DNA from 2 places in the Micromonospora sp. NPDC049107 genome. Region 2 is predicted to be linked to the other one. Evidence: riboswitches for the same ligand, from Rfam matches in the RefSeq annotation. Region 2 holds a riboswitch; the other holds the start of a gene.

Region 1 (10,097 bases), on a different contig from region 2:
CCCGTTGTGCCAGCCCGCGTCGTTCGCCGGAGCGAACGTCGCCGTGGTGACCGGAGCGGTGGCGTCGATCTTGACCGTGACGGTCTTCGTCGACTCCACGTTGCCGGCCTTGTCGGTCGAGCGGAACCGCAGCTCGTGCTCGCCGTCACCGCTGATCGCCACCGGCGCGGTGTACGCCGTCCACGCGGTGGCCCCGTCCAGCTGGTACTCCGTGCTGGCGAGCCCGCTGCCGCCGGCCTCGTCGGCGGCGGTCAGGGTGACCGTCACCGGGCCGGTGTACCAGCCGTCGGTGGGGGTGCCGGACACCGCCGCGGTGGTGACCGGCGCCTTGTCGTCGGCCACCTTCGTGCTCAACCGGAAGTAGTCGAACGCGGCCGTCTTCGACGCCGTCTGGTTGGCGCCGAGGGTGAACAGACCCACCTTCGGGGTGGCGCCCACCGCGCTGTTGGTCAGTGCCTCCAGCGTGGTCCAGGTCGTCCCGTCGGCCGAGTACGACGCGGTGAAGGTGTCGCCCACCCGGGCCAGGCGCAGGTACCACACCGCCGAGGTGAGGCTCGTCGCCTCCGGCTGCGGGCTCTGCACCGTCCCGGCGATCTCGCTGCGGAACTCGATCCGCCGCGTCACCGCCGAGCCGGCCGTGTTGTCGGCGATGAAGTCGAACTTCAGGTAGTTGTCGTCGTCGGCCTGCACGAGCAGACCGGCCTGCTGGTACTGCTCGTTCAGCAGACTGCCGTCGACCTTGGTCTCCAGGGTCCAGTCGCCCGAGGGCGCGGTCTGGAGGATGAAGTTCTTCGGACCGGTGTTGTCGGTGCCGTAGATGTCACCGTTCGGCACGTCGATCCGCAGCGCGCCGTCGGTCACCCGGTAGCCGTTCGGGTCCTCCCGAACGATGGCGTCCCACCGGCACTTGTCCAGCGTGCTGCCGGTGAACTCGTCCGACGGCTCGACCGGGCCGGCCGGAGCGTCCGGCGTGACCACGAACGAGTCGAACGCGGCGTCCACCACTGGGGCCTCGGTGCCGCCGTTGAGGGCGAACACCCCGATCCGCGGGTTGGTGATGCCAGCCAGCGCGGCCGAGCGGCCGACCGTGGTGAACGTCTGCCCGTCGCCCGAGGTGGCCGCGGTCAGGTTCGTCCCGTCGCTGGTGATCCGCAGGTACACGGTGTCACCGGCCGGTGCGTTGGTGGCGTCGGCAGCGTCGTTGCGCGGCGTGGCCGCCGTCTCCCGGATGAACTCCACCCGACGGCTGCCGTTGTAGAGCAGGTCCACCTTGGCGTAGTTGTCGTCGTCGCCGTACACCAGCAGGCCGGCCTGCTGGTAGTTGGCCGTCACCGGGAGGGTGACCTTGGTGGTCATCTCCCAGGCGCCGGTCGGCGCCGGCTGGAGCACCAGGTTGGTGGCGTCGTTGCGGGCGCCGTAGAGGTCACCCACGGCGGTGGGTAGCTTCAGCGCGCCGCCGCTGAGGGAGTAGAGCTGGTTCTCCCGGACCACGGTGGTCCACCGGCTCTTGTCCAGCGTGTTGCCGTTGAAGTCGTCCGAACGCGCCCCGAGGCAGGACGTGTCCGGAGCGTTGACCCGCACCGGCACCGTGGCGTACGACTTGGCACCCTTGCTGTCGGTCACCGTGAGGGTGGCCGTGAAGGCGCCGACGCTGGTGTACGTGTGGCTGGCGTCCAGGGTGGACGCCGTACCGCCGTCACCGAAGTCCCAGGCGTACGTCAGCGGGGTGTCACCCTCGGCGTCGGTGGCCGTGCCGTCGAAGGCGACGGTGACCGGCGCGGTGCCCGTGGTCGGGGTCGCGGTGGCGGTGACCACCGGCGGCCCGTTCTCGGTGACGCCGCGACCGACGAAGTCCATCCAGTTGACGTTGAACAGCGAACCCGTTCCGCCGTTCGGGTCACGGGCCACGAAGTACAGCCCGCCGCTCGCGGCACCGGTCACCGGCGCGCTCACGTCCGTGTACGTCTGCCACCCGCCGGTCGCCGGAACGGTGGCCGTGGCCACGACCGGTCCGTCGACCGCACCGGCGTGGACCTCGATCCGACCGCCAGCGGCGGCCGAGGCGGCCCGGAACCGGATCTCGGTGATGTTGGTGAGGTTCGCCGGAACGACCGACCACCAGTCGCCGTCCTCGATGAACGCGATGCTCTGACCGCCACCGGCGGTGTCGGTCGCGGCCTCGCGCTGCACGCCGGCGTCGCCGCCGCCCGTGCTCACCGGGGTACGCCCGGTGGCGGTGAAGTACTCGGCCTGCTTCTGCTTGGGCTGCAGGATCTCGATCTGCCGGCCGGTGAGCGCGCCGGAACCGCCCGCGCCACCCTTGTCGGTGTAGGTGGCCTCGAAGACCGCGAACACGTTCGCCTCGGCGCCGTGCCCGGAGGCGAGCGACGTCTGGACCGTGCCGGTGCAGCCGGTGTGCTGCTCCAGCGGGTGGGCGTGCTCGTCGTGACCGAGCAGCACCTGGAGGTTCACCTTGGTGCAGTCGATCTGCCCGTCCTCGGGGTCGGTCACCTTGACCGTGTAGCGGACCTGGTCACCCCAGTTGAAGAAGCCACCGTCCGGCGGGAACTCGATGGTTACCGTCGGCGCGGTGTTGCCCACGGTGACCGGTACGTTGGCCACCGCCGTGCGGCCCTTCGGGTTGGTCACGGTGAGCTGCGCCGTGTAGTTGCCCGCCGTGGCGTAGGTGTGCGTCGGGTTGGCCTCGGTGGAGGTCTGCCCGTCACCGAACGCCCAGGCGTAGGTGAGCGTTCCACCGTCCGGGTCCCGGGAGCCGGCGCTGGAGAACTCCACCGTCAACGGGGCCGGACCCGAGGTCGGGTTGGCGGCCGCCGCCGCGATCGGCGCACGGTCACCGGCGGTGTAGTCGATCCGGTAGACCCCGGAGTTGTCGTTGTTGCCGCCGAAGCCGCTGCCCCACTCGATCAGGTACAGTGCGCCGTCCGGACCGAACTCGAAGTCCATCGGCCGGATCATCGACATGCCGGGCAGCAACTGGTTGATGTCCACCAACGACTTGCCGTCGGCGGTCATCTGCATCGTGTACATCTTGTTCTGGTTCCACTCGCCCAGCAGCGCCTTGCCGTCGAAGTAGGCCGGCCACTTGCGGGTCGAGTTGAGGTTGGCGTCGTACCGGTAGGCCGGGCCGCCCATCGGGGCGCCACCGCCACCGATCTCCGGGTACCGCGCGTCACCGGCGTAGCCGTAGTCGACGGTGGCCGGGACGACCGGCGGGAGGTTGGTCAGGCCCGTGTTGTTGGGCGAGTTGTTGACCGGCGCGGCGCAGTCGAACTTCGGACCGCTCGGGCCGGACGGGAACGTGTAGTCGTTGTAGGCCTCGTTCGTGCCCGTGCAGTACGGCCAGCCGTAGTTGCCGGGGGTCACGACGTTCCACTCGACCAGACCCCGCGGGCCCCGGTCCGGGTTGTTCGAGTTGGCGTCCGGCCCGTAGTCACCGACGTACAGCGTGTCGGTCTTCGGGTCGGTGCCGATCCGGAACGGGTTGCGGAAGCCCATCGCGTAGATCTCGGGACGGGTCTTCTCGGTGCCGGCCGGGAAGAGGTTGCCGGACGGAACGGTGTACGTCCCGTTGTCCTCCGGGTGGATCCGGAGCACCTTGCCGCGCAGGTCGTTCGTGTTGGCCGACGTGCGCTGCGAGTCGTAGTCCTGGCGACCCGGACGCTCGTCGAGCGGCGCGTACGCGTTCGACTCGAACGGGTTGGTGTTGTCACCGGTGGCCAGGTACAGGTTGCCGGCGCTGTCGAAGGTCATGCTGCCGCCCGCGTGGCAGCAGGTGTTGCGCTGGGTGTCGACCCGCAGCACCTGCTTCTCGCTCGCCAGGTCGATGGTGTCGCCGGTCACGGTGAACCGGGACAGCAGGTTGCGCGTGACGTTGTCGTTCGGGGCGTAGTAGAGATACACCCACTTGTTGGTGGCGAAGTCCGGGTCGAGCCGGATGCCGATCAGGCCGTCCTCGTTGCCGGTGAAGACGTCCAGGTCGACGGCGGTGACGGTGTTGCCGGTGTCCGGCTTGATGATCTGCACCCGACCGTCGCGCTCGATGTAGAAGACCCGCCCGTCGGGGGCGATGTCCAGCTCCATCGGGTTGCTGGTGTTGCTGTCCAGCGTGACCTTCTCGAAGTTGGAGGTCTTCGACGCGCCGCAGTCGGCGTCGACCACGCCGGCCGCCGTCTGGATGCCGCCGAGCAGGTGCTTGAGGAACTCGGGCTCGGCGTACGACTCACGGGTGTGCCCGCCGCCGGTGTACCAGGAGCGGCCACCGTCGAAGTCCTGGCACCACGCCGTCGGGTGGTCGGCGCCCATCGCGCCGGCGCCCGGGGTGTAGCTCTTCTCGTCCAGGCTGGCCAGGACGTGCACGTCCGACCGGGGGTTGGTCTGGAAGTTGTACCACTCGTCGAACCGGGACCAGCGTTCCGGCAGTCCGGCGGTGGACGGGTGGGCCGGGTCCTCCACCTTGACGGTGGCCTGCTGGTTCTGCGGGTGGTTGGCGAAGTACGCGCCGACCAGGTCGCCGTACCAGGCCCAGCTGTACTCGGTGTCCGAGGCGGCGTGGACGCCGACGTAACCGCCGCCGGCCTTCACGTACCGCTCGAAGGCCGCCTGCTGGTCGGCGTTGAGAACGTCACCGGTGGTGGAGAGCCAGATCACGGCCTTGTACTTGGCGAGGTTGGCGTCGCTGAACGCGGCACCGTCCTCGGTGGTGTCCACCGTGAAGCCGTTGGTGGCGCCGAGCTGCTGGATGGCGGCGATGCCGGTGGGGATGGCGTCGTGCCGGAAGCCGGCGGTCTTCGAGAAGATCAGGACGGAGTAGGGGTCGGCCGCAGCGGCCTTCGGCGCGTTCGGCGCCGCCTGGGAGAGCGGAGCCGCGACAGGCACGTCTCGCGCGGGGATCTGTGCTCCGGTCGGAGCCGCCTGCGCCGGGGACCCGATGAGGGCCGTCGACGTCAGGGCGAGGGACAACAGGGTAGCGGTGAGTGGTAAACGGGCACGACGAGAACGGGACACGCCGCCTCCAATGTCGCGGTGGACAGGGATCGCGGGGCCGGCTCGCCGAAGACCGTCCCAGATGGAGCCGGTGGGGACGCCGTGCCAGGGCGTCCACGCCGGCATTTTGTCGAATCGCTGAACAAATTAGTTCTGCTGCATCGATGTCCGGCAAGATGCCGGCGGGTAACGGTTCTGCAACGGCGGGCGACATTCCGAACAGGACAGGAGAAAGCACCCCGATCGATACGCCGCCTCGGGTCGATGACCCACCCTTGGCAGCGGAGGCCGAACTGTCGTACGGTGACACGCAAGTAACCCACGGGAGCCCGGTGTACCGGGCTGAGAGGGGGGCTGACAGCCCCCGACCGTCGAACCTGATCCGGGTAATGCCGGCGCAGGGAGGAGCGTTGCCGTGCCGTCCCTTGGACGACTGCATCTGATCACCGACACCCGACCCGGGCGCGATCCCCTCACCGTGGTCCGGGCCGCCCTCGCGGCGGCCCACGCCGACCTCGTCGTGCAGGTCCGGGTCCAGGACTCCGCCACCGACCGCGAGGCGTACGACCTGGCCGCCCGGGTGCTCGCGCTGTGCGCGCCGTACGGGGCGACGTGCCTGATCAACGACCGACTGCACGTGGCGCTGGCGGTCGACGCCGCCGGTGGACACGTCGGCGCCGACGACCTGCCGGTCGCCGCGGCCCGGCACGTGCTCGGCCCCACCGGCGTGCTGGGCGTCACCGCCCGCGAGCCGCGCGGCGCGGTCGAGGCGGTCGTCGCCGGGGCCACCTACCTCGGCGTCGGCCCGTGCCACGCCACCAGCACCAAGTCCGGCCTGCCCGACCCCATCGGGGCAGTCGGGGTACGCGACGTCGTCGACGCCGTCGACGTGCCGGTCATCGCGATCGGGGGAGTGACCGCCGACCGGGTGCCGGCGCTGCGCGCCGCCGGGGCGTACGGGGTGGCCGTGGTCGGGGCGGTCTCCTCGGCCGCCGATCCGGGACGGGCTACCACCGACCTGCTGCGGGCGCTGGCGTGACCCGCGCCGACGTGGCGGTGGTGGGCGCGGGCCCGATCGGGCTGGCGATCGCGTGGCGCTGTGCCACCCGTGGCCTGCGCGTCGAGGTGCACGACCCGACGCCCGGGTCGGGGGCGTCGGCCGTCGCCGCCGGGATGCTCTCCCCGGTCGCCGAGGCGTACTTCGGGGAACGGCGACTGACCGAGCTGCTGGTGGCCTCCGCCGCGCGTTGGCCCGCGTTCGCCGCCGAACTGACCGACGCCAGCGACGCCACGATCGGCTACCGGACCGAGGGCACCCTGATGGTCGGGCTGACCGGCGACGACCTGGCCGAGGCCCGCCGGCTGTGGGCGTACCAACAGGGTCTGGATCTGCCGGTGACGGCGCTGCGCCCCACTGAGCTGCGCGACCGCGAGCCGGCGCTCGCGCCCCGGGTTCGCGGCGGCGCGTTCGCGCCCACCGACCACCAGGTCGATCCCCGGCGGCTGGTGCCGGCGCTGCGCACGGCCGCGCGGCGGGCCGGCGCGGCGTTCGTGCCGCGGCCGGTCCGGCGATTGTCCGAGGTGGAGGCCGGAGTCACGGTGGTCGCGGCCGGTTGCGGCGCCGCCGCCCTCACCGGCCTGCCGGTTCGGCCGGTGAAGGGCCAGATCCTCCGGCTGCGCGCGCCCGGCGGCGTCGCGCCGGGCTTCCGGCACGTGATCCGGGGGTACGCCGACGGCGAGCACGTCTACCTGGTGCCCCGCGCCGACGGCGAGGTGGTGCTCGGCGCGACGGTCGAGGAGCGGTCGGACACCACCGTCACCGCCGGCGCGGTGCAGCGGCTGCTGCGCGCCGGGGTCGACCTGCTGCCCGAACTGACCGAGTACGACCTGGTGGAGGCCGTCGCCGGGCTGCGGCCCGGTACCCCGGACAACGCGCCGATCCTCGGGCCGCTGCCCGGCCGGCCGGACGTGCTGGCCGCCACCGGGCACCACCGGCACGGCATCGTCCTGACCCCGGTCACCGCCGAGGCGATCACCGAACTGGTGCTCACCGGAACGCCCGACCCGCTGCTCACCGGCTTCGGCGCCGACCGGTTCGCCGGCCCGAGAAGCAGTTTCGAGGAGGAGTGATGGAGCTGACGGTGAACGGAGCCGGGCGCAGCGTCCCCGGCGGTGTGTCGGTGGCCGACCTGGTCCAAGACGTCGCGCCGCACCAGCGTGGCGTCGCGGTCGCGGTCAACGGCGAGGTGGTGCCCCGGGCCGGCTGGCCGGCCACGGAGCTGCGCGACGGCGACCAGGTCGAGGTGCTCACCGCCGCGCAGGGCGGGTGAGCGGCGTGCCGTTCGAACTGGGTGGGGAGACGTTCGGCTCGCGGTTGATCCTCGGCACCGGCGGGGCCGCGAACCTGCACGTGCTGGAGCAGGCGATCCGGGCGTCCGGCACGGAACTCGTCACGCTGGCACTGCGCCGGGTGGACACCGCCCCGGGCACCGGAGGCGGGCTGCTGGACCTGCTGGACCGGTGCGGCGTACGGCTGCTGCCGAACACGGCCGGCTGCCACACCGCGGCCGAGGCGGTGAAGGTGGCCCGGCTGGCGCGCGACGCGTTCGATACCGACTGGGTGAAGCTGGAGGTGATCGGCGACGAGCGGACGCTGCTGCCCGACGGGGTGGAGCTGCTCCGCGCCGCCGAGGAACTCGTCGCCGACGGTTTCACGGTGCTGCCGTACACCAGCGACGACCCGGTGCTCGCCCGCCGCCTCGCCGACGTGGGCTGCGCCGCGGTGATGCCCGCCGGGGCGCCGATCGGCTCGGGACTCGGCATCGGCAACCCGCACCACATCCGGCTGATCCGGCAGAGCGTGGACGTGCCGGTGATCCTCGACGCCGGCATCGGCACCGCCTCCGACGCGGCGCTCGCCATGGAGCTGGGCTGCGACGCCGTCCTGCTGGCCAGCGCGGTCACCCGGGCCGCCGACCCGGTGGCGATGGCGACGGCGATGCGGTACGCCGTCGAGGCCGGCCGCCTGGCGGCGGGCGCGGGCCGGATCGCCCGGCGCTTCCACGCCCTCGCGTCCACCCCCGACGAGGGAAGACCGAACCTGTGACGGGGTCGCCGCCGGCCGGGGTGGTCCTGTTGACCGATCGGCTGGTCGCCAGGAGCGGTCTCGAACGGGTCGTGGCGGGGGCGGTCGCCGGGGGAGTGCGCTGGGTCGTGCTGCGGGAGAAGGACCTGCCCCGCGCCGAGCGCGCCGCCCTCGCCGTCGAGCTACGCGCGATCCTCGCCGACGCCGGCGGGACCCTCATCGTGGCCGGCCCCGACCCGCTGGGCGGCGACGTCGTCCACCTGCCGGCCGCCGGCCCGTACCCGCCGCCACGCCACGGTCTGGTCGGCCGCTCCTGCCACAACGAGACCGAACTGAACCGCCTCACCACCGAGCACTACGCCACCCTCTCCCCGATCTGGCCCACCACCACCAAACCCGGCTACGGCCCACCCCTACAAGCAACGGGCCTGCGAAAGCTGATCGAGATCAGCCCGGTGCCCCTGTTGGCGCTGGGTGGCATCGAAACCCCGGAACAGGTAACCGCCTGCGTGCAGGCAGGAGCCGCCGGAGTGGCAGTACTCGGCGCACTCATGCGCGCAAGAAACCCCGAAGAGGCAGCGGCAAACCTGACCAGCGCCTTCGAAGAGGCGGTCACCCAGAAGGTCCTAAAAGGCCGGCACGGGCGCACGGAGGTCCCCCGGTCAGGGCTGCGGCCGACCGTGCCCACGCAGGGATCAAGCCTGACCGCCCGGAGTGGGCACGGTCGGCCGCCGCCCCAAACCGCGACCACGAAGGAAAGCCAGTGACCCCGAAAACCACGCTAACCATCGCCGGCTCCGACTCCGGCGGTGGCGCGGGCATCCAGGCGGACCTCAAGGTCTTCGCGGCGCTCGGCGCGTACGGCACGAGTGTCCTCACGGCGGTCACCGCGCAGAACACCCGGGGTGTCGACGCCGTCCTGCCGTTGCCACCGCGCACGGTCGCGGAGCAGTTGGACAGCGTGCTCGCCGACTTCACCGTGGGCGCGGTCAAGACGGGGATGCTCGGCACCCCGGCCGTCGCCGACGTGGTGGCTCAGGCGGCCCGGGACGGTCGGTTGCCCCAGCTCGTCGTCGATCCGGTGCTGGTCGCGACGAGCGGTCACCGGCTGGGCGTGGTGGGCGCGGTGGAGCGGCTGCTTCCGTACGCCCGGGTGGCGACGCCGAACTGCGCGGAGGCCGCGGCCATCACCGGACGTGGCGTGGACGACGTGGCGGGGATGGTCGTGGCCGCCGAGGCGCTTGCGGCCGGCGGCCCGGAGTACGTGGTGGTCACCGGCGGCGACGTCGCTGGGGACGAGGCGGTCGACGTGCTGTGCGGCGCTGGCGTCACCACTCTGCTGCGCGGTCCCCGGGTGGACACCCGGCACACCCACGGCACCGGCTGTTCGTTCTCGGCGGCCGTCGCCGTGCGGCTGGCGCTGGGGGATCCGGTGCCGGCGGCGGTGCAGGTCGCCAAGGAGTACGTGTTCCGCGCGCTGACCGGCGGGCGGGGCTGGGAGCTGGGCACGGGGCGCGGGCCGCTGGATCACTTCGGCTGGTCCGCCTGATCACCAGGGAGGTTGTCATGCAGGCACGAGGCAAGGTGTACGTCGAGGGGTCGCGGCCGGATGTGCGGGTGCCGTTCGCGGAGGTGACGCTGACCGGTGACCATCCGCCGGTACGGCTCTACGACACGTCCGGCCCGGGGTCGGACCCGGCGGTGGGGTTGCCGGCGCTGCGTGGTCCGTGGATCGCCGAGCGCGGTGACGTGGCCCCCGTGCGGGGCGCGGGCACGCCGCTGGCCGGCGCGGAGGGTCGTCGGCCCACGCAGTTCGCGTACGCGCGGGCGGGTGTGGTGACGCCGGAGATGGAGTTCGTGGCGATCCGGGAGAACGTCGACCCGGAGCTGGTCCGGACCGAGATCGCCGCCGGTCGGGCGGTGCTGCCGCTGAACGTGAACCACCCGGAGTGCGAGCCGGCGATCATCGGTAAGGCGTTCCTGGTCAAGGTGAACGCCAACATCGGCA
Region 2 (10,097 bases):
AACGCCGTGGACGCGAAGAGTCGTAGCTTGGCTACCGGGTTGCGCCCCGCGTCGACGCCGCGGGCCCGGCGGGCCATGCTGATCATCTGCCACTCCTGTCCGAGCAGCGGCACGAGCCGGAACGCGGCCAGCGCCCCGATGGCGAACCGCGCCGGCGCCTTCGCGTTCTGGATCAACGCGTCCGCCAGGTCGGTCGGGTCGGTGGTGGCGAAGACGATCACCCCGGGCAGGGCCACCGCGAAGATCCGCAGCACCAGGCCGAGCGCGGTGAGCAGCACCCCGGTGCTCACCAGCACCGGCCCGGCGTCCAGCAGGACGCGACCGGACTGGTCGGCGGCGAAGAGCACCAGGGTGACCAGGATGCCGACGGCGCTGAGCAGCAGCGGCAGGGCCCGCCGGGCCAGGACCCGGTAGCGCAGGCCGAACAGCGGCAGCACGGCGAGTTCGACGGCGATGGCGACCGCGGGTGCCACCGGGTCGAGCGTGGCCAGCAGGGTGAACGAGAAGACCAACGCGGCGGCGAGCTTCGCCACCGGATTGCGGCGGGCCAACGGCGCTCCGGGCCGGGCGACCGGCTCGATGCTGATCATCGGCGTGGCTCCTGTTCGGCGCTGCGGCGTCGGTAGCGGCGCGTCGCCGCGTTCACGATCGCTCCGAGGTGACGGTTGCGCGCCGCCGCGCTCACGACCGCTCCAGGGTGACGGTGCGGTCGGCGAGCGCGGCGACGAAGTCCGGGTCGTGGGTGACGCTGACGACGCCGTGCCCGGCGTCGCGCAGGTCGGCGAAGAGGTCGACCAGCTCGCCCCAGGTCCGCCGGTCCTGGCCGAAGGTGGGTTCGTCGCAGATCAGCAGGCGTGGCGCGGTGGCCAGGGCCGTCGCCACGCTGAGGCGTCGCGCCTCCCCACCGGAGAGGGTGTACGGGTTGGCCGCCGCGAGCCGGGTCAGTCGTAACCGCTCGAGTAGCCCGGCCACCGTCGCCTTGACCGCTGCCTCGGGTTGACCCGTCCGGCGTGGGCCGAGCGCCAGCTCGTCGAAGACGGTGCCGGTGACGAACTGGTGCTCCGGGTCCTGAAAGACCGACCCGATGCGCCGCGCCAGCGTGGGGGCGCGCCAGCGGTGCGGGGGAGTGCGATGGTCGGCGTCGGCCAGCTCGGCCGAGGCGGTGACCCGGCCGGTACCCGGTTTGAGCAGCCCGCCGAGCAGCAGCGCCAGGGTGGACTTGCCGGCGCCGTTCGGTCCTCGTACGGCGAGGGCCTCTCCGGCGCGTACCGCCAGATCGGTGGGGCCCAGCCGCGACGGCAGGCCGAGCCGGTCGGCGGTGAGCAGCACGTCGCCGGCGGCGGCGGTGGCCCGGCGCGGCGCGATGGGGTGACCGGGCACCCAGACGCCCTCGGCGGCGAGGGCGTCGCCGTGCGTGGCGAAGACCGCGTCGGGTGGCCCGTCCGCGCGGATGCCGCCGCCGGGCTCCAGGACGACCACCCGGTCGACCAGGGGCAACGCCTCAGCCACCCGGTGTTCGACGAGGATCAGGGTGGTGTCGGCGTCCAGCGCGCCCGACACGGCGCCCCGGACCAGGGTGGCGCCGTCCGGATCGAGGTTGGCGGTCGGCTCGTCGAGCAGCAGCAGGCTGGGCCGCAGCGCCAACGCGCCGGCCAGGGCGAGGCGCTGCTGTTCGCCGCCGGAGAGGGCGGCCGTGTTGCGGTCGCGGGGGTACGGGAAGCCGACGCGCCGCAGCGCCTCGTCGACGCGCGGCCAGATCTCGTCCGCGGGTACGCCCCGGTTCTCCAACCCGAACGCGACGTCGTCGCCGCTGCGTGCCATGACCAACTGGGACTGCGGGTCCTGAAAGACGATGCCGACCCGCTCCCGGCCCTTGCGCGGGTCGAGCCCGTCGATCTCGACGGTGCCCTCCTGCTCACCGGAGTCGTCCGGCAGCAGCCCGGCCAGTGCGCTGAGCAGGGTGCTCTTGCCGGCTCCCGAGGGCCCGAGCAGCAGCACCCGCTCGCCGTCCTCCACTCGGAGATCCACCCCGCGCAGCGCCCAGGCCCGCCGCCCGGCGTGCCGCCACCCAAAACCCCGCAGCAGTACCCCCACAACCCCTCCTCCCGGTTCCCCACACGCTGTTGATCAAGAGGTTCGTGTCAGAATTCCGCCTCGTGGTGACGCGAACCTCTTGATCAACGAGGCAGGGTCGGACGAGGCCGGGTCGGACGGGGCCGGGTCGGACGAGGCCGGGTCGGACGAGGCCGGGTCGGACGGGACAGGGTCGGACGGGACAGGGTCGGACGGGACAGCGTCAGACCAGCGCGCGGGTTCGGCCTGATGGGAGGCGGTCCAGGGCGCCGGTGTTGGCCAGGGCGCGGGTGAGCGCCCAGCCGCCTACACCTGCGATGATCGTGGCGCTGACGATGGTGAGCAGCGCGTACGGGATGCGGTAGTCGCCCAGCGCGTACTCGGCGTTCCAGACGAAGAAGTCGAACAGGGCCGCGCTGAGGCCGGTCAGCGCGCCGGCCAGCACGGCGGTCGGCAGCCGGTACGACCGGTACCGGAACGCGGCGAACGCCAGCTCGGCCCCGATGCCCTGCACGATGCCCTGCGGGATGACCGTGCCGGCCCACTGGCTGCCCAGCAGCGCGGACACGACGGCGGCCACCGTCTCGCAGTAGAGCGCCGCGCCGGGCTTGCGGATGACCAGCCCGCCGACCACGGCCGGCATCAGCCAGACGCCGTAGATCAGCGTCTGCGCCGGCGGGAAGAAGGCGAACGCGCCCTCGGTGGCGCTCCAGACCAGGCCCCAGGCCCAGAAGATGACGCCGAAGGCGACCGCGATCACCGAGGCGACCACGATGTCGATCGTGCGCCAACGGCTGGTGGTGTTGTCCATGCTGTGCTCCCAGTTCAGTGAAACGAACCAGGAGAAGACGCACGCCGCGCGTCCGGTGGCACCGGACCCACGGCGCGGCTGGAGGTCGACCGAACTCCCTGCGCTGGCATTACCCAGATCAGGTTCGAGGGTCTGCGGGCGTGCCCGCACTCTCAGCGCTGTGCGCTCCCCTGTCGGATGTGAAGTTGTCTCGCTGACGCTAGCACCGACCAGGGGTAACAGCCCAGCAGGGCGTCCCCGCGGCCGGCGCATCCGGGTCGGCGCGACGACGGCTGGGTAGGCTGACGATCATGCAGGTCGACGCGCGGGGTCTGACATTCGAGGTACGCACCGGCGGCCCGTCCGACGGCGTCCCCGTCCTGCTGCTGCACGGGTTTCCGCAGCACAGCGGCGAGTGGGACGAGGTCGTGCCGCCGTTGCACGCCGCCGGACTGCGCACGTACGCCCTCGACCAGCGGGGCTACTCGCCGGGCGCGCGCCCCGCCGAGGTGGCGGGGTACCGGATTCCCGAACTGGTCGCCGACGCGGTCGCGGTGCTCGACGCGCTCGGCCTGGACGCCGTGCACCTCGTCGGCCACGACTGGGGCGCGGTCGTGGCCTGGGCGGTGGCCGCCGCGCACCCGCAGCGGGTCCGTACGTTGACGGCGGTGTCGGTGCCGCACCCGGCGGCCATGGCACACGCGCTCGCCACGGACGGCCAGCAGAAGGCCCGGTCGTCGTACATCGCGCTGTTCCGCAAGCCGGGCAAGGCCGAGAAGGTGCTGCTCGCGTGGCACGCGACGGCGCTGCGCAAGCTGCTGGGCGGGGTGGGCGACGCCACCCGGGTGAACCGCTACGCCGACCCGATGCGCGAGCCGGGCGCGCTCACCGCCGCCCTGAACTGGTACCGGGCGATGTCCCGCGCGGACCTGGCCGCCGTGGCCCCGGTCGCCGTACCGACCACCTACGTGTGGAGCGACCGGGACGTCGCGATCGGCCGGACCGCCGCCGAGGCGTGCGCCGCCAACGTCACCGGCGACTATCGCTTCGTACCCCTGGCCGGGGTGACCCACTGGATCCCGGACGCCGCGCCCGACGCGCTGGCCGAGGCGGTCCTGGCGCGGGTCGCCGGGACGGCGTGAGCCGTGCCAGGCGGAGGAGAGCTGTGACCGCGCCCGTCGGCGGGCCGGGCACCCGTCGGTCGATCGCCGCGCAGCTCCGCCTGCTGGGCGTACGCCCCGGATCGACGGTGCTGGTGCACGCCGGGATGCGCCCGCTGGGCTACGTCTGCGGCGGACCGCAGGCGCTGGCGCTGGCGCTGCGTGACGCGCTCGGCCCGGACGGCACGATCGTGGTACCCACCCACACCCCCGACAACAGCGACCCCGCGCAGTGGCGCAACCCGCCGGTGCCGGTGGACTGGTGGCCGCTGATCCGCGCCGAGATGCCCGGCTTCGACCCGGCGGTCACGCCGAGCCGGCACATGGGCGTGTTCGCCGAGACGGTCCGCTGCTGGCCCTCGGCGATGCGTAGCACGCATCCCCAGGTGTCGTTCGCGGCGCTCGGCCCGTCGGCCGGGCAGGTGGTGGCGGGGCACGAACTGGCCGACATGCTCGGCGAGGGCTCGCCGCTGGCCCGGCTCTACGACCTGGACGCCGACGTGCTGCTGCTCGGAGTCGACCACAGCGTCAACACCTCGCTGCACCTGGCCGAGTACCGCCGTCCCGCCCTGGTCCGCGAGCGACTGGGCGCGGCGGTGCGGACTGCCGACGGCGGCCGGGAATGGGTGTGGTGGCAGGACGTCCGGCTCGACGGAAGCGACTTCGGCGCGCTGGGCCGGGACCTCGATGCCACGACGGTGGTCCGCGTCGGCCCGGTGGGCGCCGGGACGGCGAGGCTGGTACGCCAGCGGGCGACGGTCGACTTCGCGGTGCGGTGGTTCGCCCGCAACAGACGGACGGAGGACATATGACGGTGAGCGCCGGGGACTACCTGAGGGTGGTGACCGAGACGATGTCCCGGGTGGCCGCCAGCCAGGCCGAGGCCGTGGGCCGGGCCGCCGACCTGATCGCCGAGGCGGTACGCGCCGACGGGGTGGTGCACGCCTTCGGCACCGGGCACTCGGAGGCCCTCGCCATGGAGATCGCCGGCCGGGCCGGCGGGCTGGTACCCACCAACCGGATCGCCCTGCGGGACCTGGTGCTGCTCGGCGGCGAGCCGGCCGACGTGCTCGGGCCGCTGCTGGAACGGGACCCGGCGGTGGCGCACCGGCTCTGGGCGTTGGCTCCCGTACGGCCCGCCGACATCTTCGTGCTCGCCTCGAACTCCGGGGTCAACGGCGCGATGGTCGAGTTCGCCACGCTGCTCAAGGAGCGGGGTCACCAGCTGGTGGCGATCACCTCCGCACAGCATTCCGGCCGGATGACCTCCCGCCACCCGTCCGGGCGCAAGCTGGCCGACCTCGCCGACGTGGTGCTCGACAACGGCGCCCCGTACGGCGACGCGACGCTGCCGCTGCCCGACGGGGGCGCGGTCGGCGCGGTCTCCTCGATCACGGCCGCGCTGCTGGCCCAGCAGGTCACCGTGGAGGTGGTGGCCCGGCTGCTCGCGGCGGGTGAGCGGCCTCCGGTCTACCTGTCGGCGAACATCCCGGACGGGGACGCGCACAACAATGCGCTGGAGGCCCGGTACGTGGGTCGGATCCGTCGCGGGTCCTGACATTGCCGCACGATGAACGGCAGGTGTCGTGAGCCTGTTTCACGCTCGGTCGTGTGGGGCATTGGCGTTGCTGCCGGCGGCCGGGACCGCCGGCAGTACCGTCTCACCGGAGGTAGCGCGTGTCCAAGGAGACCGAGAAGCAACGCTGGCAGCGCAACTTCGCCGACCTGCTCCAGGAGTTGCGGGTCGCCCAGACCGGCGTGCAGATCCTCTTCGCCTTCCTGCTCACCCTGCCGTTCAGCAACGGGTTCACCCGGACCAGCGAGTTCCAGCGCGACGTCTACATCGTCGCCCTGCTCGCCGCGGCCGCCGCCACCGCGATGATCATTTCGCCGGTGGCGTTCCACCGGGCGCTGTTCCGCCAGGGGCGCAAGCCGGAACTGGTGCGGTTCGCGCACCTCATGGCGACCGGCGGCCTCGCCTTCATGCTGATCGCCATGGTCAGCGCGGTGCTGCTGATCACCGACTTCGTGCTGGACCGGCCGATCGCCTTCGTGTTGAGCGCGCTGGCCGGGCTCTGGTTCCTCGTCTTCTGGGTGATCCTGCCGTTCGCCCGCCGCAACTGGGGTGACGACGACATCGACGACGAGGACGACGACCCGGACACGCTCAGCGTGGGCTGATCTTCGTCGATGTTCCCGCCACGCTACCCCTGGGTAACAACCGGGGGTAGCGTGGCGTTAGTCGCACACGTCGAGCAGCCGCACCGAGCTTCGAGGGGGCAGCCGTGACCACGACACAGGACGGCCGACCGGCACCGGACGGCCCCGAATCCGGTCCTGCCCCCGAACCCGGTGCCTCGGCCGGCACCGCCGCGCCGCTGCCCGCCGAGGCGGGCCAGGTCTCGGAGAAGGAGGCCCGCCGAGTCGCCGAGGCCGCCCGCGAGTCCACCTGGGACCGTCCCAGCTTCGGCAAGGAACTGTTCCTCGGCCGGTTCCGGCTCGACCTCATCGACCCGTGGCCGCGCTCCGACCCGGACGACGTGGCCCGCGCTGAGGAGTTCCTCGGCCAGCTGCGCTCCTTCGTCACCTCCGAGGTGGACGGCGCGGCCATCGAGCGGGACGCCTCCATCCCCGACTCCGTCTTCCACGGCCTCGCCGACCTCGGCGCGTTCGGCATGAAGATCGACCGGAAGTACGGCGGCCTTGGGCTCAGCAACCTGCACTACTGCCGGGCCCTGATGCTGGCCGGCTCGGCCAGCCCGGCGATCGGCGCGCTGCTCTCGGCCCACCAGTCGATCGGCGTGCCGCAACCGCTGAAGATGTTCGGCACCGCCGAGCAGAAGCAGCGTTTCCTGCCCCGACTCGCCGCAGGGGAGGTCTCCGCGTTCCTGCTCACCGAGCCGGACGTCGGCTCCGACCCGGCGCGCCTCGCCACCACCGCCGAACCGACCGACGACGGCACCGGTTACCGGCTCAACGGCGTGAAACTCTGGGCCACCAACGGCACCGTGGCCACCCTGCTGGTGGTGATGGCCCGGGTGCCCGCCACCGAAGGTCGACGCGGCGGCATCACCGCGTTCGTGGTGGACGGCGACAGCGCCGGCATCACCGTGGAACGGCGCAACGAGTTCGTCGGCCTGCGCGGCCTGGAAAACAGCCTGACCCGTTTCCACGACGTCTTCGTGCCCGCCGAGAACGTCATCGGCGGCGAGGGCAAGGGCCTCAAGATCGCCCTGACCACGCTGAACACCGGCCGGCTCTCCCTACCGGCCATGTGCGTGGGCGCCGGCAAGTGGGCGCTGCACGTGGCCCGGGGATGGGCCGCCGACCGCGTCCAGTGGGGACGACCGGTGGGCGAGCACGAGGCCGTCGCCCAGAAGCTCTCCTTCATCGCCGCGACCACGTACGGCATGGAGACCATGCTCGACCTGTGCTGCCTGCTCGCCGACGACGACCGCAACGACATCCGGATCGAGGCGGCGCTGGTCAAGCTCTACGCCAGTGAGATGGCCTGGAAGATCGCCGACGAGCTGGTCCAGATCCGGGGCGGGCGCGGCTACGAGACCGCCGACTCGCTGGCCGCCCGCGGCGAACGCCCGGCCAACGTTGAACAGGTGCTCCGCGACCTGCGCATCAACCGGATCTTCGAGGGCTCCACCGAGATCATGCACCTGCTGATCGCCCGGGAGGCCGTCGACGCCCACCTGTCGGTGGCCGGCGACATCATCGACCCGGAGGCGGGGCTCGGCCGCAAGGCCCGCGCCGGCGCCCGAGCGGGAGCGTTCTACGCGCGGTGGCTGCCGACCCTCACGGTCGGCAAGGGCCAGAGCCCATCGGCGTACGCCGAGTTCGGCCCCCTCGCCGGCCACCTGCGTCAAGTGGAACGCTCCTCGCGCAAGCTGGCCCGTTCGACGTTCTACGCGATGTCCCGTTGGCAGGGAAAGATGGAGCGCAAGCAGGCGTTCCTCGGGCGCATCGTGGACATCGGCGCGGAGCTGTTCGCGATGTCCGCCGTCTGCGTCCGCGCGTCCGCCGAACGTGACTCCCACCCGGAGAACGTCGAGCTGGCCGACCTGTTCTGCCGGCAGGCCCGCGTTCGGGTGGACGCGCTGTTCGCCGCCCTCTGGGACAACACCGACTCGGTCGACACCGCCGCCGCCAAGCGGATCCTCGCAGGCCGCTACGCGAGCGTGGAGGAGGGCGTCGTCACCCCGTCCGCCGAACTGCCCTGGGTGGCCCGCTGGGAGCCCGGCCCGTCCACCGCCGAGGACGTCCGCCGCCGTATCCCCCCGAAACCGTAACGTTCGCGACAGGTCCCCCGCCCCATCGGCGGGGACGATCGCGGCGTTGGCAGGGAGATCGTGCTCGATCCTGGATCCAGTGGCATCCCTCCGACCCCGAGGCCACTACTTCCTGGTTCGAGCACGATCGCGGCTCGGCTCGGCGCGGCTCGGCTCGGCGCGGCTCGGCTCGGCTCGGCTCGGCGCGGCGCGGCGCGGCGCGGCGCGGCTCGGCTCGGGGCGCGGGTCGGGGCGGCGCGGCGCGGGTCGGCGCGGCGCGGCGCGGGTCGGGGCGGCGCGGGTCGGGGCGGCGCGGGGCGCGGGTCGGGTCGGGTCGGGGCGGGGCACGTCAGCGGGCGACCGCCCAGGCCAACACCCCGGCCAGGATCAGACCGTTGAGCACGGCCAGCGCGAGGTACGCGGCGGGCGGGATCTTCTTGCCCCGGCGGACGAAGGAGACCAGCACGGCGGCGTAGCCGAGCAGCAGGACGGCGATGACGATCAGGAAGTAGAACACCCGACGACCTTAACGGCCTGCACCCGCCCCTCCGAGCCGCCGCCACACCCCCGCCCCCGCGCCCCCCGCCCCCGCGCCCCCCGCCCCCGCGGCCCGGGTCCGGTGTCCGCGCCGATCTTGCACTTTCGGTCGTCAACTCGGCACGGTATGCCCCTTTAGTCACCACAGAAAGTGCAAGATCGCGAGGCGGTCACCGCCCGACCTCGTCGATCATGGAGTTGTGGTGCCTGTTATGGGGGTTGACGGGTGCTTTGTCGCCCACCAGAACTCCATGATCGACGGGCGAGGGTGCGGGCGGGGTGGGGCGGACGTGGGGGTGGGGGTGAGGGCGCGCCCGTGGGCGGGGGCTTGGGCGCGGCTGGGTGAGGGTGACGGTCGGCGTGAGGGCGTGTGGCGGGGGTGAGGGTGACGGTCTCGGCGTGAGGGCACGTGGCGGGGGCGAGGGCGTGGGCGCGTGGGGAGGGCGAGAGCGTGGGCGCGGGTGGGCGCGTGGCGGGGGCGTGGGCGCGTGGCGGGGGCGAGGGCGTGGGCCCGGGTGGGCCCGGGTGGGCGCGTCGAGGGTGCGTCGAGGGCGCGTGGCGAGCGCGAAGGTGGGCGTGCGGGCGTGAGGTGAGGGCTGGGGTTAGCGGGATTTGTGGCGGAGGCCTAGGTGGCGTAGTTCCAGGGCGGCCAGGGCGTCGACGGTGTCGTCGTCGCCGCGTCGCCACGCCTCGGCGACGTCGGGCGCGATCCGGGTGAGGCGGCCCAGCGGTTGGGTGGCCAGCGCGCGCAGCGCGAGCAGGTCCCGTCCGGCGGGTACGGCGGCGAGCTTGGCGGCCGAGCCGGCGCGGCGCATCCAGCGCAGCCGCAGCGGCAGCCAACCGAAGAGCACCAGACCGAGCGGGAAGATCAGCACCGCGACGGCGAGGGCGAGGGCGAGTTGGTCGACGAGGTGCTGCTGCTCCCGGCCGGCGTCGGCGAGCCCTCGGGCGGCGTCGGCGGCGCGCTGGAAGGGCGCGGTCAGCTCGTCACCGACCAGCGGTACCCGGCGTACCTTGCCGCCGGCGTCGGCGAGGTTGTCGGCGAGGCCACTGCCCGCGCCCTCCAGCTTCTGCCCGGGTACGGCGAGCTTCTGCACCAGGTCGTGCAGCCAGAGGGCGGCGCGGATCGCGGCGTACACCCAGATGACGACGAGCAGGTCGGTGAGCAACTGACGGACGGCGGTCGGAAACCGATCGGCGTAGATCTTCACGTCGGACAGCGTGCCACGAACGACGACGGCCCGGCACCCGTCGATT

The links. Region 2 has a riboswitch for thiamine pyrophosphate ahead of AB0B55_RS31980 (ECF transporter S component). Riboswitches for the same ligand answer to the same signal wherever they lie in the genome.
Region 1: linked by a shared signal. The riboswitch ahead of thiE (thiamine phosphate synthase) and the one ahead of AB0B55_RS31980 (ECF transporter S component) in region 2 are both predicted to bind thiamine pyrophosphate.

The regions. Positions count from the first base shown of each region.
Region 1 covers NZ_JBEZEC010000011.1:110,102-120,198, forward strand. Annotated here, with positions in the region: gene AB0B55_RS25865 (ThuA domain-containing protein) at 1-4,896, opposite strand, end outside; TPP riboswitch at 5,316-5,425, shown strand; gene thiE (thiamine phosphate synthase) at 5,420-6,043, shown strand; gene thiO (glycine oxidase ThiO) at 6,040-7,134, shown strand; gene thiS (sulfur carrier protein ThiS) at 7,134-7,334, shown strand; gene AB0B55_RS25885 (thiazole synthase) at 7,331-8,110, shown strand; gene AB0B55_RS25890 (thiamine phosphate synthase) at 8,107-8,856, shown strand; gene thiD (bifunctional hydroxymethylpyrimidine kinase/phosphomethylpyrimidine kinase) at 8,853-9,638, shown strand; gene thiC (phosphomethylpyrimidine synthase ThiC) at 9,656-10,097, shown strand, end outside.
Region 2 covers NZ_JBEZEC010000019.1:53,684-63,780, reverse strand. Annotated here, with positions in the region: gene AB0B55_RS31990 (energy-coupling factor transporter transmembrane component T) at 1-590, opposite strand, end outside; gene AB0B55_RS31985 (ABC transporter ATP-binding protein) at 682-2,085, opposite strand; gene AB0B55_RS31980 (ECF transporter S component) at 2,297-2,884, opposite strand; TPP riboswitch at 2,962-3,066, opposite strand; gene AB0B55_RS31975 (alpha/beta fold hydrolase) at 3,175-4,005, shown strand; gene AB0B55_RS31970 (AAC(3) family N-acetyltransferase) at 4,029-4,835, shown strand; gene AB0B55_RS31965 (SIS domain-containing protein) at 4,832-5,581, shown strand; gene AB0B55_RS31960 (DUF6328 family protein) at 5,701-6,204, shown strand; gene AB0B55_RS31955 (acyl-CoA dehydrogenase family protein) at 6,402-8,324, shown strand; gene AB0B55_RS31950 (hypothetical protein) at 8,653-8,820, opposite strand; gene AB0B55_RS31945 (hypothetical protein) at 9,443-10,051, opposite strand.